Regions from separate parts of the Pseudoalteromonas sp. A757 genome, predicted to be linked through region 2. Evidence: predicted binding sites of a transcription regulator. Region 2 holds the regulator's gene; the other holds the start of a gene.
The links. Region 2 encodes NrdR, which represses ribonucleotide reductase genes. Its sites were predicted from a motif close to AAACACNANATNTNGTGTTT; they were not measured.

Region 1 (7,342 bases), on a different contig from region 2:
GTTGAAGACCAACTACCTTTTCTTCTTCCATTGTACGGATCAGAATAACACCTTGAGTGTTACGGCCTACCGTAGAAACTTCGTTTACACGCGTTCTAACTAGTGTACCACGGTTTGATATCAGCATGATTTCATCGTTGTCATCAACTTGAACCGCGCCGACCACAGAACCATTTCTTTCAGTTACTTTGATTGACACGACACCTTGTGTTGCACGGCTCTTCGCTGGGTACTCTTCAAGCGGCGTACGCTTACCATAACCATTTTCAGTTACGGTCAAGATTGCACCATCGCCTTGTGGTACGATTAGTGATACCACTTTCACGTCATCTGGCATCTTGATACCACGAACACCTGTTGCTGTACGACCCATCGGACGTAGCGCCAACATTTCTTCGCCAGTTTCAGGGTCGCGCTTTACTTCACCTGTTTCTGAATCTCGCTGCTTCTCATTAAAGCGCACAACTTTACCATGCTCAGTAAATAGCATGATGTCATTTTCGCCTGTAGTAATGTTAGCACCGATCAGGCTATCGCCTTCGTTCAAGTTGATAGCAATAATACCACTTGCACGCTGACGACTGTATGCTGTCAGAGGTGTTTTCTTAACGATACCACTTGCCGTCGCCATGACGATAAACTTATCTTCTTCGTATTCACGAACTGGTAAAATTGTCGTAATACGCTCATCAGCTTCGAGTGGTAACAAGTTAACAATTGGCTTACCGCGCGCAGCACGTGATGCAAGCGGCAGCTGGTAAACTTTCAACCAATACAAACGGCCGGAAGTTGAGAAACAAAGAATTGTATCGTGAGTATTTGCAACGAGTAGACGTTCGATAAAGTCTTCATCTTTCATCTTAGTTGCAGATCGCCCTTTACCACCACGACGCTGAGCTTCGTAATCGCTTAGAGGTTGATACTTCACATAACCTTCGTGAGAAAGCGTAACGACAACGTCTTCTTCGTTGATCAAATCTTCTAAACTAATATCGTGCGCAGCAGCAGTGATCTCTGTGCGACGCTCATCACCATACGTTTCTTTGATTTCAACTAATTCATCGCGGATCACTTCCATCAAACGCTCTGGAGTAGAAAGGATGTACAGTAGCTCAGCGATTAGATCGAGCAGTTCTTTGTATTCTGCTAGAATTTTCTCGTGCTCAAGACCCGTTAATTTGTGTAGTCTTAAGTCTAGAATTGCTTGGGCTTGTTGCTCAGACAAATAGTACTGACCATCACGGATCCCTAATTCTTCCGCTAACCAATCCGGACGCGCAACATTTTCTTCGCCAGTGCGCTCAAGCATTGATTTAACGTTACCAAGATCCCAAGCTCGCGCGGTTAGCGCAGCTTTTGCTTCTGCTGGTGTTGGTGACTTACGAATAAGCTCAATGATTGGGTCAATATTGGCTAGCGCAATTGCGAGGCCTTCAAGCGTGTGCGCTCTGTCTCTCGCCTTACGCAGGTCAAATACAGTACGACGCGTTACGACTTCACGACGGTGAATAATAAACGCATCAAGCATTTCTTTCAGGTTGAAACACTTAGGCTGGTTATTGTCTAGTGCAACCATATTGATGCCAAACACAGTTTGTAGTTGTGTTTGAGCGTATAGGTTGTTTAGTACAACTTCACCTACTTCACCACGCTTGATCTCAATAACGATACGCATACCGTCTTTATCCGACTCATCGCGTAGTGCACTGATCCCTTCAACCTTTTTATCTTTAACAAGCTCTGCAATCTTTTCGATTAGTCTTGCTTTGTTAACTTGGTAAGGAATTTCATGAACGATGATAGTTTCTTTGCCAGTCTTCTCATCAACTTCGATTTCAGCTTTCGCACGGATGTAGATCTTACCACGGCCTGTTTTATAGGCTTGTTCGATGCCATTCTTACCGCTAATAATGGCGGCTGTCGGGAAATCTGGACCCGGAATATAGTCGATTAACTCTTCAATAGTGATGTCTGGATTCTGGATCACAGCCAAACAGCCATTGATCACCTCGGTTAAGTTGTGAGGCGGAATATTGGTCGCCATACCAACCGCAATACCAGATGAACCATTCACCAATAAGTTAGGCACTTTAGTTGGTAACACATCTGGAATTTGCTCTGTACCATCGTAGTTTGGTACATAATCAACGGTTTCTTTTTCAAGGTCAGCAAGTAACTCGTGAGCGACTTTCGCCATACGTACTTCGGTATAACGCATCGCAGCTGCAGAGTCACCATCGACAGAACCAAAGTTACCTTGTCCATCTACGAGCATATAGCGTAGAGAGAAAGGCTGAGCCATACGTACAATAGTATCGTAAACCGCACTATCACCATGCGGGTGGTATTTACCGATTACGTCACCAACTACACGAGCTGACTTTTTATATGGTTTGTTCCAGTCATTTTTAAGTTCATTCATCGCGAACAATACACGACGGTGAACTGGCTTTAGGCCGTCACGTACGTCAGGTAATGCACGACCTACGATTACACTCATTGCATAATCTAGGTATGAATTTTTTAATTCATCTTCGATATTGACTGGCAGGATTTCATTGGCGAGATCAGACATTTGACTCCACTTTCCTTCAGTGTCCACCCCTTTTGTGTCACACTACAACTTGTGTTGAGATGCTATCTGAATATCAAATTGCTTTTTCTGCTGAAGCGCCAATTAAACGCGCTTCGAAAAATAGCCGAATTGCCTCAGAGTATCAGCGGGGGCTTTGTTTATTATAAAATTCGTCAAGCATGCTAACACACTTTTTACCGTTTTACAGGTGCTATTTTTATCTAATCCCCTTTATAATGCGCTCAATTCGACGAGGAAGTTTTTTATGACCGAACATCAAAATGTAGACCCTAATGAAATCGCTAAATTTGAAGAAATAGCAGAGCGCTGGTGGGACCGAGAGGGAGAATTCAAACCATTACACGATATTAACCCATTGAGATTGGACTTTATTAACGATAAATGTGAAGGCCTATTTGCAAAAACAGTATTGGATGTCGGTTGTGGTGGTGGGATTTTAACAGAAAGCATGGCTAAGCTGGGCGCAAATGCAACCGGTATCGATATGGGACAAGAACCGCTCAATGTCGCAAAGCTTCACGCGCTAGAGGTCGGCGTTAAAGTAGACTATCAGAAAGTGCCAGTAGAAGAATTCGCAGCCTTACACCATGGCGAATTCGATGTAGTAACTTGCATGGAAATGTTAGAACACGTACCAGATCCAGAATCCATTATTCGTTCTGTCTCACAATTAGTTAAGCCCGGCGGTCATGTATTTTTTTCTACCTTAAACAAGACCACAAAAGCGTATTTACTGGCTATTGTCGCTGCTGAAAAACTGCTTAAAATGGTTCCTGAAGGCACGCATGAGCATGATAAGTTTATTCGCCCGTCTACCTTAATAGCTTGGGCTGAAAAGTACGACCTCAAAGTTAGAGCGGCAACAGGGATTAACTACAACCCTATCGGCAAAACATTTACCTTAACTAAAGACGTTTCGGTTAACTACATTCTACACTTTGAGAAGCTAGTATGATCCAAGCGGTACTATTTGATCTAGACGGCACCTTGCTGGATACCAGTGATGACTTGGGCGCTGCACTAAACCACGTTTTAACTGCTAACAAAATGCCTACTGTCGGAAAACAAGTATATAGCAGTGCGATTTCAAACGGCGTAGCAGCGATGTTGCAAGTAGGGTTTGGTGAGTCATTACAGCGCTACGATACTCAGGTATTACGTCAGGGGGTACTCGATTACTACCTTGCGAACCTGTCAGTACATTCCCAATGCTTTGCGCAGATTGGTGAGTTATTAGCGGCACTTGCAGAAAAAGAGATTCAGGTTGGGATCATGACAAACAAACCTGAGTTTTTAACACTTCCGCTACTAAAGCAGATCCCTGAACTTGCAAAGATCGAGACAGTAGTATGCGGAGATACACTAGCGGTGGCCAAGCCTCATCCAGAGCCTTTACTGTTAGTGGCATCAAAATTGGGGGTCTCACCTGAGCAGTGTATTTATGTTGGCGACGCTGAGCGAGATATTATTGCTGCGAAATCTGCAAAAATGATTAGTGCAGCAGCAATGTGGGGGTTCATTCCATCTGAAGCCGAAGCAAAGTCTTGGCATGCGGATCTCTATCTTACTAACCCATTAGACACGCTATCGCATATTTAGTGTTGATAGAAAAATAAAACACCATATATTGTGTTTTTGCTATAATAGATACGAATTTGTGTAGAAAAAAATCAGTTAGAATTTTTTTTTATTTTTGCTGAAAAGCATCATCTTTCTGTTGATTTTTCTTTGTGAGCAGATAAGTGGATTGTCATAGGTTAGTGGACACTTACATAAGTAAATTATCCCAAACTTATCCACAATTCTGCCAGAGTTGTTCTCTTGCAAATTCACGTCAACCCCACTATCTTGTGATCCCTAGCCACTAGGGCACCATATATAGTGGTGGTTTGCTAAACAATTTTATATTCGTGCGATATCTAAAGCGCGTTCCTAAGGAATACAGGCACATAACATGAACCAACAGCTATCTGTATGCAAAAGAAACGGTCGCAAAGAACCGTTAGATCTAGATAAGATCCATCGTGTCATTACATGGGCGGCAGAAGGCCTAGATAACGTCTCAGTTTCTCAGGTTGAATTAAAGTCACACATCCAGTTTTATGACGGTATTCGTACTGGTGATATCCACGAAACGATTATTAAAGCTGCAGCCGATCTGATCTCAAAAGAGTCTCCAGATTATCAGTATCTAGCCGCTCGTTTGGCTATTTTCCACTTGCGTAAGAAAGCCTATGGCTGTTTTGAGCCGCCGCACTTACACGACCATGTGGTAAAGCTGGTTGAAGACAAGCGCTATGATCAGCATCTTCTTACCGATTACACAAAAGAAGAGTTTGATGAGCTAAACAACTACATCGATCATAGCCGAGATATGAACTTCAGCTATGCAGCTGTTAAGCAGTTGGAAGGTAAATACCTTGTACAAAACCGCGTAACAGGTGAGATCTACGAAAGTGCTCAGTTCTTATATGTTCTTGTAGCTGCTAGCCTGTTTGCAAACTACCCGAAAGAAACGCGTCTAGATTACATAAAGCGATTCTACGATGCAGTTTCAACATTCAAAATTTCATTACCTACGCCAATTATGGCGGGTGTTCGTACGCCGACACGTCAGTTTAGCTCATGTGTACTTATAGAATGTGCTGATAGCCTAGATTCAATCAACGCAACTTCTTCTGCGATTGTAAAATACGTCAGTCAGCGCGCTGGTATCGGTATTAACGCTGGTCGTATTCGTGCGCTAGGTAGCCCAATCAGAAATGGTGAAGCGTATCACACAGGATGTATTCCGTTTTATAAGCACTTCCAAACGGCTGTTAAAAGCTGTTCTCAAGGTGGTGTACGTGGTGGCGCAGCGACCCTATTCTACCCGCTTTGGCATCTTGAAGTTGAAAACCTATTAGTACTAAAAAATAACCGTGGTGTTGAAGAGAACCGCGTGCGTCATCTGGATTATGGCGTGCAGTTCAACAAAACCATGTATAGCCGCCTAATTAAAGATGACTATATCACGCTATTTAGTCCATCAGATGTGCCTGGTCTTTACGACGCATTCTTTGAAGATCAAGATAAATTCGAAGAACTGTATGTTAAGTACGAGCAAGATGAATCTATCCGTAAGAAACGCATTAAAGCGATTGAGTTATTCTCAATGTTTGCGCAAGAACGTGCGAGCACTGGTCGTATTTATCTACAAAACGTTGATCACTGTAATACACACAGTCCGTTTGACTCTAAGGTTGCACCGATCCGCCAGTCAAACCTATGTCTTGAAATTGCACTACCGACTAAGCCTCTAAGCCACGTAAACGACCCTGAAGGTGAAATTGCACTATGTACGCTTTCCGCATTTAACTTGGGTGCCATCAAGTCTCTAGACGAGTTAGAAGAGTTAGCTGAGCTTGCGGTTCGCGCACTTGATAACTTATTAGACTATCAAGACTACCCCGTACCTGCTGCGTACAATGCAACGATGAGACGCCGTACACTGGGTATCGGTGTGATTAACTTTGCTTATTACCTTGCAAAGAATGGCGTTAAGTACTCCGACGGTAGCGCTAACGGCCTAACACATAAAACATTTGAAGCCATTCAATACTATCTGATGAAAGCTTCGAATGAATTGGCAAAAGAGCGCGGCGCTTGTCCTAAATTTAACGAAACGACGTACTCACAAGGTATTATGCCAATAGATACTTATAAGCGTGATCTTGATAAAGTATGCGAAGAGCCATTGCATCTGGATTGGGATTCACTAAGAGCAAGTATCCAAGAACACGGTATGCGCAACTCAACGTTGTCTGCCTTGATGCCATCTGAAACATCATCACAAATTTCAAACGCAACAAACGGTATCGAACCACCTCGTGGTCATATCAGTGTTAAAGCGAGTAAAGATGGTATCTTGAAGCAAGTAGTACCAGAGTACGACCGCCTCAAAGATAACTATGAGCTACTTTGGGATATTCCATCTAACGATGGTTACCTTGCATTAGTTGGTATTATGCAAAAGTTCATCGATCAAACTATCTCTGCAAATACCAATTATGATCCAAGTAAGTTTGAAGCGGGTAAAGTTCCTATGAAGCTATTGCTCAAAGACTTACTCACCGCATACAAACTTGGTGTTAAAACGCTTTACTACCATAACACCCGTGACGGTGCTTCAGATGCTCAAGATGAGTTAAAACCAGAAGCAGAAGACGATGGTTGTGAAGGCGGCGCTTGTAAGATATAACTTTTATGCGGGTGGTCTTCACCCGCTTTTTTAGGTATTGAGTAACACATTTATGGCATATTCTACGTTTAGCAGAAATCATAACGACCAATTAAAAGAACCGATGTTTTTTGGACAGACTGTTAATGTATCTCGCTACGACCAACAGAAGTTTCCTATTTTCGAAAAGCTAATTGAAAAGCAACTATCGTTTTTCTGGCGTCCAGAAGAAGTAGACGTAAGTAAAGATAGGTTGGACTTTCAGGCACTTCCTGAGCACGAAAGACATATCTTTTTGAGCAACCTAAAATATCAAACATTGCTAGACAGTGTTCAAGGCCGCTCTCCAAACGTTGCGCTTTTACCGATTGTCTCCATTCCTGAGCTTGAAACCTGGATCGAAACTTGGGCATTTAGTGAAACTATTCACAGTCGCTCTTACACTCACATTATTCGTAATGTAACGCAAAATCCAGAATTGATCTTTGATGACATCGTGGGCAATGACAAAATTGTTGAACGTGCGG
Region 2 (7,342 bases):
AAGTGGTAACTTCGGTAACGTCTGTGCAGCGATGATTGCAGCGGCGATTGGATTACCTATTGCCAAGTTAAGTGCCACGACAAACCAAAATGATACAGTGCCCCGTTACATCGCCTCGGGTGAGTGGCAACCAAACGACACTTTGGAGTCACTTTCTAATGCGATGGACGTGAGTAAACCTAATAACTGGCCTCGAGTTGAAATCATGTTGGAAAGAGGGGATTTTAACAAACATGACTTTTATTCACGTTCGGTGTCGGAAGCACGCACTCAAACAGTGATGCAAGAATTACATGATAAAGGTTACTTGGCCGAGCCGCACACTGCGATAGCCTACGAGGGATTAGCGCTGGACTCTCAAGCGGATGAAACCGGGATTTTCCTTGCCACTGCACATCCTGCGAAGTTTAAAGAATCTGTAGAAGGTGTTTTAAATCAGGAGCTTGATATGCCGAAACCGTTGGCCGATGCATTGCAAAAACCATGTTTAGCTGAGCCACTTAGCGCGGATTATGATGCTTTGAAGGCAGCAATGTTAGCAAAACTCAACTAAATCAGAGAGCTTGTCTGGGTGGGTAGAATGCCCATTCAGATAAGGTCAATTTCGAGACTATATTAGCTTTTCAAATGCAACTTAGGTTGTCTTATTTAAAATATTAATGTTTAAATAAAAAAATATCATCGCGATAGGGGTGTGAAATAAATTCAATCCCTGCTTAAATATGCCCATGCTGATTTCATAGGCAAACTGGTTATCTTGTGATGCTAGATTGTCTTTAAAAATACCCTTACGTTTACCTAGGAGAAACCATGTTAGAACGTAACATGAATATTGCAGATTTTGACCCAGAACTATTTGCAGCGATTGAAGCAGAAACTTCACGTCAAGAAGAGCACATCGAGCTTATCGCTTCTGAGAACTACTGTAGCCCACGTGTACTTGAAGCGCAGGGTTCTCAGCTAACAAACAAGTATGCTGAAGGTTACCCAGGTAAGCGTTACTACGGCGGTTGTGAGCACGTTGACGTGGTTGAGCAACTTGCGATTGACCGCGCCAATGCGTTATTTGGTTCGACTTACGCAAACGTTCAGCCTCACGCTGGCTCACAAGCAAACGCGGCGGTATTCCAAGCGTTACTTCAGCCACATGACACTGTACTAGGTATGAGCCTTGCTCACGGTGGTCACTTAACGCACGGTTCACACGTAAACTTCTCTGGTAAAACGTACAATGCTATCCAGTACGGTCTAAACGAAGAAACTGGTGAAATCGATTACGCGCAAGTTGAAGCGTTAGCACTTGAGCACAAGCCAAAAATGATCATCGGCGGTTTCTCTGCATACTCAGGTATCGTTGACTGGGCTAAGTTCCGCGAAATCGCTGACAAAGTAGGCGCTTACCTACTTGTTGATATGGCGCACGTTGCAGGTCTTGTTGCCGCTGGTATCTACCCAAGCCCTGTGCCTCATGCACACGTTGTAACAACAACAACGCACAAAACGCTAGCGGGTCCTCGTGGTGGTCTTATCATCTCTGCTTGTGATGATGAAGAAATCTACAAAAAGCTAAACTCTGCGGTATTCCCAGGTGGCCAAGGTGGTCCTCTATGTCACGTTATCGCTGCAAAAGCGGTTGCGTTCAAAGAAGCACTACAACCAGAGTTCAAGTCATACCAAGAGCAAGTGGTTAAAAATGCACAAGCTATGGTTGCGGTACTTCAGGAGCGTGGTTATAAAGTGGTTTCTGGCAAAACTGAAAACCATCTGTTCCTACTTGACCTGATTGATAAAGACATCACAGGTAAAGATGCGGATGCAGCGCTTGGCCGTGCAAACATCACAGTAAACAAAAACTCTGTACCAAACGACCCACGCTCACCGTTCGTTACTTCTGGTCTGCGTATCGGTTCTCCTGCGATCACTCGCCGTGGCTTTAAAGAAGCTGAGTCGAAAGAGCTTGCTGGCTGGATCTGTGACGTATTAGACAACATCAACGATGAGTCTGTACAGGCACAAGTGAAAGAAAAAGTAAAAGCAATTTGCGCTAAATTACCTGTTTACGCATAATTTCGCTCACAAAAAAGCAGTTTTTTGTTATGATTAAGGCCGCATTCAAGCGGCCTTTTTTGTTTTTGAGTCAACGAGAGCGTCTATGCATTGTCCATTCTGTACAGCCAAAGATACCAAAGTGATAGATTCACGTTTGGTTGCTTCCGGCCACCAAGTCCGTCGCCGTCGTGAGTGCATTTTATGCCACGAACGCTTTACTACCTTCGAGGGCGCAGAGCTCTTAATGCCGCGCGTGATAAAGCAAGATGGTACTAGAGAGCCGTTCAATGAAGATAAGTTACTCAATGGCATGCACCGAGCGCTGGAAAAGCGTCCCGTCAGCACAGAACAAATAGAAGAAGTAGTGCACCAAATTAAATCTCAAATTCGGGGTACTGGTGAACGCGAAGTACCAAGCGACATGATTGGCGAATGTATTATGGAAGCGCTCAAAAAGCTCGATAAAGTGGCTTATGTGCGATTTGCTTCGGTATATCGCTCTTTCGAAGATATCCGTGAGTTTGGTGAAGAAATTGCGAGGTTGGGGGATTGAGCCAGTTCACAGCGCAAGACCATGATTACATGAGCCGTGCCATCGCGCTTGCAAAGCGCGGTAAATACACCACAACACCAAACCCAAACGTCGGCTGTGTGATCGTAAAAGACGGTGAAATTGTCGGCGAAGGCGCACACTTAAAAGCAGGTGAAGGCCATGCTGAAGTACATGCGCTTAAGCAAGCTGGAGCTAAAGCCGCTGGTGCAACAGCCTATGTAACGCTTGAGCCATGTAGTCACTATGGTAGAACGCCGCCGTGTGCAAAAGGTCTGATTGACGCAGGCGTCAGCAGAGTGGTTGCAGCTATGGTTGATCCCAACCCACAGGTTGCAGGGCGTGGATTGGCAATGTTAGAAGCCGCGGGCATTACAACAGCCTATGGTTTGCTAGAGCTACAAGCTAGGGCACTAAATAATGGTTTTTTGAAACGAATGGAGTATGGAGTGCCGTTCGTGACCTGTAAACTTGCCGCTTCTGTTGATGGGAAAACCGCATTAAACAATGGCCAGAGTAAGTGGATAACCTCAGCTGCAGCGCGCTTAGACGTACAGCGCTACCGCGCGCAAAGTTGCGTGGTCTTGACCGGAGCCGATACGGTTATGGTAGACAACGCCAGACTCAATGTTCGTGAAGAATTTTTGCAAGACACCGATTATCCTCAATCTGAGCTACGCCAGCCGATACGTGCGATTATTGACTCACAAAATCGTCTGACACCAGATCTTGCGCTATTTACAATTGCATCTCCAGTGATTATTTTCCGCCGTACTATTGATAATTCAGTGCAATGGCCTCATTTCGTAGAGCAAATTGTCGTGCCTGAAATCAACGGTAAGCTCGACCTAAAAGCCGTGCTCAACAAGCTGGCTGAAAAGCACTGTAATTATGTTTGGCTTGAGGCCGGTGCCACTCTTGCGGGAGTAATGCATGAACAAGGGCTAATTGATGAATATATCATCTATTTGGCACCGAAAATAATTGGCGCTGGAAAAGGGCTGTTTAACACCACACCATTGAGTGCCATGTCGCAAATACCAGAGTTAGTGTTTGGCGACGTTTGCCAAGTGGGGCCTGATCTCAAACTTATCGCGACTAAAGAGAAGTAAAATGTTTACAGGTATTATCGAAGCAACAGGAACATTAACTCAATTGCAGCTCAAGGGCGGCGATTTAATTGTTCGTGTGACCACGACATCTCTTGATATGAGCGATGTAAACTTGGGTGATAGTATTGCCACGAACGGGGTTTGCCTGACCGTAACTGAGAAGTTTCATGATGGCTTCAAAGCCGATGTTTCTAACGAAACCTTAAGTTTGACGCGTTTTGCCGAGTACCAACAAGGCCAAAAGGTAAATCTTGAAAAGGCACTGCAGCCGATTTCACGCCTTGGCGGTCATTTGGTGTCAGGCCATGTGGATGGCATCGCTGAAGTGGTAGAGATAACCGCTAATGCCAGAGCGACTGACTATTGGTTGACTGCGCCATCATCGCTAATGAAGTATATTCCGTATAAAGGTTCGGTTGCCATTGATGGCATCAGTTTGACGGTCAATGCCGTGGAACAAAACCGCTTTAAATTGACCATAGTGCCACACACGGCGCAAGAAACGACGATTGCAGGTTTTCAAGTCGGGTCAAAACTAAACTTAGAGGTTGATCAAATCGCCCGCTACCTCGAAAGACTAATTCAGGGTGAGCCAAGCGCTGCCAGCGAGTCCACTCTCACAACCAGTCTATTGGCGAAAGCTGGCTTTATAAAGTAGCCACAGACAAAGTAAAAATGGGAAAACTATGAGTTTAAATAGTGCTGAGGAAATCATCGCGGACATTAAAGCCGGTAAAATGGTTATTTTGATGGACGATGAAGACCGAGAAAATGAAGGTGATCTGATCATTGCAGCAGAGCACATTACACCAGATGCAATTAATTTCATGGCAACATATGGTCGCGGGTTAATCTGTTTGACCATGACACAGGAGCGCTGTGAGCAGCTGAACTTGCCACTAATGGTGAAAACCAATGGCGCTCAGTTCTCTACCAACTTTACTTTGTCTATTGAAGCCGCGAAAGGCGTAACGACGGGAATTTCAGCGGCAGATCGCGCTCGTACAGTGCAAGCTGCAGTTGCCAAAGGTGCAGTACCTGATGATATTGTACAACCTGGTCATATCTTCCCAATCATGGCGCAACCAGGCGGCGTTTTAACGCGTGCAGGCCATACTGAAGCTGGATGTGATTTAGCGCGTTTGGCGGGATTGGAGCCTGCATCTGTGATTGTTGAAATTCTAAATCCAGATGGCACTATGGCACGTCGCCCACAACTAGAAGTATTCGCAAAAGAGCACGATATTAAAATCGGCACCATTGCTGATTTGATTGAATATCGTAACTTAAACGAAACCACCATCGAAAAGGTAGCAGAGTGTAAACTTCCTACCGAGTTTGGTGAGTTTAACCTGGTGACGTACAAAGACACCATTGATAATCAACTGCACTATGCGATGGTGAAGGGCGAGATCAAATCGGAAGAAGCCAATTTAGTCCGTGTGCATTTGCAAAGCACGTTTAACGACATTCTTCATTCAGATCGTAGTGCGGATAGAAGCTGGACACTGCAAAGTGCCATGAAGCACATCGCCGACAACGAAGGCGTATTAGTCATTCTTGGTAAACAAGAACGCAGCGAAGAAATGGAAGCGCTGGTTAAGGCATTTGCTGCGGAAGATGCGGGTGAACAGGTGAACTACCGTAAATTCCAAGGTACTTCGCGCACCGTAGGTGTGGGGTCGCAAATTTTGGCTGATTTAGGCATTCAGAAAATGCGCCTAATGAGTCTACCTAAAAAATATCATGCACTGTCTGGTTTCCACTTAGAAGTGGTTGAATACGTCGAACCAAAATAATCCCAAAATGCTAAATTGATCGCAATCGCCTATATTCAGATAGTAGGCGATTGCCATATTACTGTGCTATCATGCGCCTCAATTTGGCAATTGCTCATACAGATTAGGAACATCTAATGAAAGTAATCGAAGGTAATAAATACGCTCCTGGCAAAAAATTTGCCATTGTCATTTCACGTTTTAACGATTTTATCGGTAGCAGCCTACTTGAAGGCGCTGTAGATGAATTAAAACGTACCGGTGGTGTTAGCGATGAAGACATCACGGTTGTATATGTACCGGGAGCGGTTGAACTACCACTGGCAGCAAAACGCGTTGCGATGAAAAAAGAGCACGATGCGATTATTGCGCTAGGCGTGATTATTCGTGGTGGTACGCCACACTTCGATTTAGTTGCTAACGAGTCTAACAAAGGCTTAGCTAGCGTTTCATTAGATTATGACATCCCTGTTGCTTTTGGTGTACTTACTACTGAAAGCATTGAGCAAGCTATCGAGCGCGCGGGCACTAAAATGGGCAACAAAGGGGGAGAAGCCGCCCTTGGAGCTCTAGAAATGGTGAACGTGCTAGAGCAAATTTAAGAGGAATCTCAGTGAAACCAGCAGCTAGACGCAAAGCACGTGTACTTGCTTTACAAGCTATTTATTCTTGGCAGCTAAGTGGTAACCCAATTGCCGATATCGAACAGCAAATGCTGATCGAAAACGACGTAACGAAAGTCGATGTAGAATACTTCAAAGACTTAGCACGTGGTGTTGTTGTTAACCAAAAGCAGCTAGACGAAGCAATTCGTCCGCATTTAGCTCGTCCACTCGAAGAATTGGATATGGTTGAGCTTGCCGTATTACGTGTTAGTGCTTATGAGCTTAAATTCCGTGAAGATGTGCCATACAAAGTGGCTATCAATGAAGGCATTGAGTTGGCAAAAATGTTTGGCGCTGAAGAGAGTCACAAGTTCGTCAATGGTGTACTAGACAAAGCGGTTAAGTTTATTCGCAAATAAGCTTTACTATAGGAATAGCCGGCCTTGGCCGGCTTTTTTGTGTATGAAAGAATTTGAGCTAATCAATCACTATTTTAAAGGCCGTGGCATTATTCGCCGAGATGTAGAACTTGGAATAGGTGATGACTGTGCCTTGGTTTCAGTTCCTGCTGGCAGTCAACTTGCAGTAACAACCGATACGCTAGTTGCGGGTGTGCACTTTTTTGAAGATATTCCACCGCGGGCGCTTGGCCATCGTGTTATTGCGGTAAATCTTAGCGACTTAGCAGCAATGGGCGCTGAACCTACTTGGGTGTCGCTTGGTTTAACGTTACCCAGCGCTGACATAGAGTGGCTAGAAGCCTTTACTGAGGGGATGCATGAAATCGCTGAGTACTATAACGTACAGGTGATAGGTGGCGATACAACGCAAGGTCCATTGACCATCACAGTGTGTGCAAAAGGTATTATACCAACCGGTAAAGCGCTCAAGCGTTCAGGAGCACGAGTAGGTGATTGGATTTATGTGACTGGCCCACTTGGTGATGCAGGACTTGCAATCGAAGCGCGCAAGCAAGGTTGGACACTTGAGCCAAAACACGACAAAGCGGCTCTGGAAAAGTTTCATTACCCAGCGCCACGTGTTGCTGCGGGTCAAGTTCTTAGGGGTCTCGCCACCTCTGCAATTGATATCTCAGATGGTCTACTTGCGGATCTTAAGCACATTTTACGTAGCTCTTTAGTGGGGGCTAAGATAAATGCGGATAAAGTTCCACAGTCAGATGCACTGCGTTCAAGCCTTGATGAAGACGCACGCATGCGATTGGCGCTCGGTTTTGGTGATGACTAT

Region 1: the regulator NrdR is predicted to act here: its motif matches at 4,464-4,483, upstream of nrdA (class 1a ribonucleoside-diphosphate reductase subunit alpha).

The regions. Positions count from the first base shown of each region.
Region 1 covers NZ_QNQN01000073.1:182,894-190,235, forward strand. Annotated here, with positions in the region: gene gyrA (DNA gyrase subunit A) at 1-2,575, opposite strand, end outside; gene ubiG (bifunctional 2-polyprenyl-6-hydroxyphenol methylase/3-demethylubiquinol 3-O-methyltransferase UbiG) at 2,841-3,551, shown strand; gene DRB05_RS18240 (HAD-IA family hydrolase) at 3,548-4,195, shown strand; gene nrdA (class 1a ribonucleoside-diphosphate reductase subunit alpha) at 4,551-6,836, shown strand; gene nrdB (class Ia ribonucleoside-diphosphate reductase subunit beta) at 6,889-7,342, shown strand, end outside.
Region 2 covers NZ_QNQN01000074.1:54,934-62,275, reverse strand. Annotated here, with positions in the region: gene thrC (threonine synthase) at 1-553, shown strand, start outside; gene glyA (serine hydroxymethyltransferase) at 811-2,067, shown strand; gene nrdR (transcriptional regulator NrdR) at 2,153-2,602, shown strand; gene ribD (bifunctional diaminohydroxyphosphoribosylaminopyrimidine deaminase/5-amino-6-(5-phosphoribosylamino)uracil reductase RibD) at 2,599-3,711, shown strand; gene DRB05_RS19805 (riboflavin synthase) at 3,713-4,369, shown strand; gene ribBA (bifunctional 3,4-dihydroxy-2-butanone-4-phosphate synthase/GTP cyclohydrolase II) at 4,398-5,510, shown strand; gene ribE (6,7-dimethyl-8-ribityllumazine synthase) at 5,627-6,091, shown strand; gene nusB (transcription antitermination factor NusB) at 6,103-6,513, shown strand; gene thiL (thiamine-phosphate kinase) at 6,557-7,342, shown strand, end outside.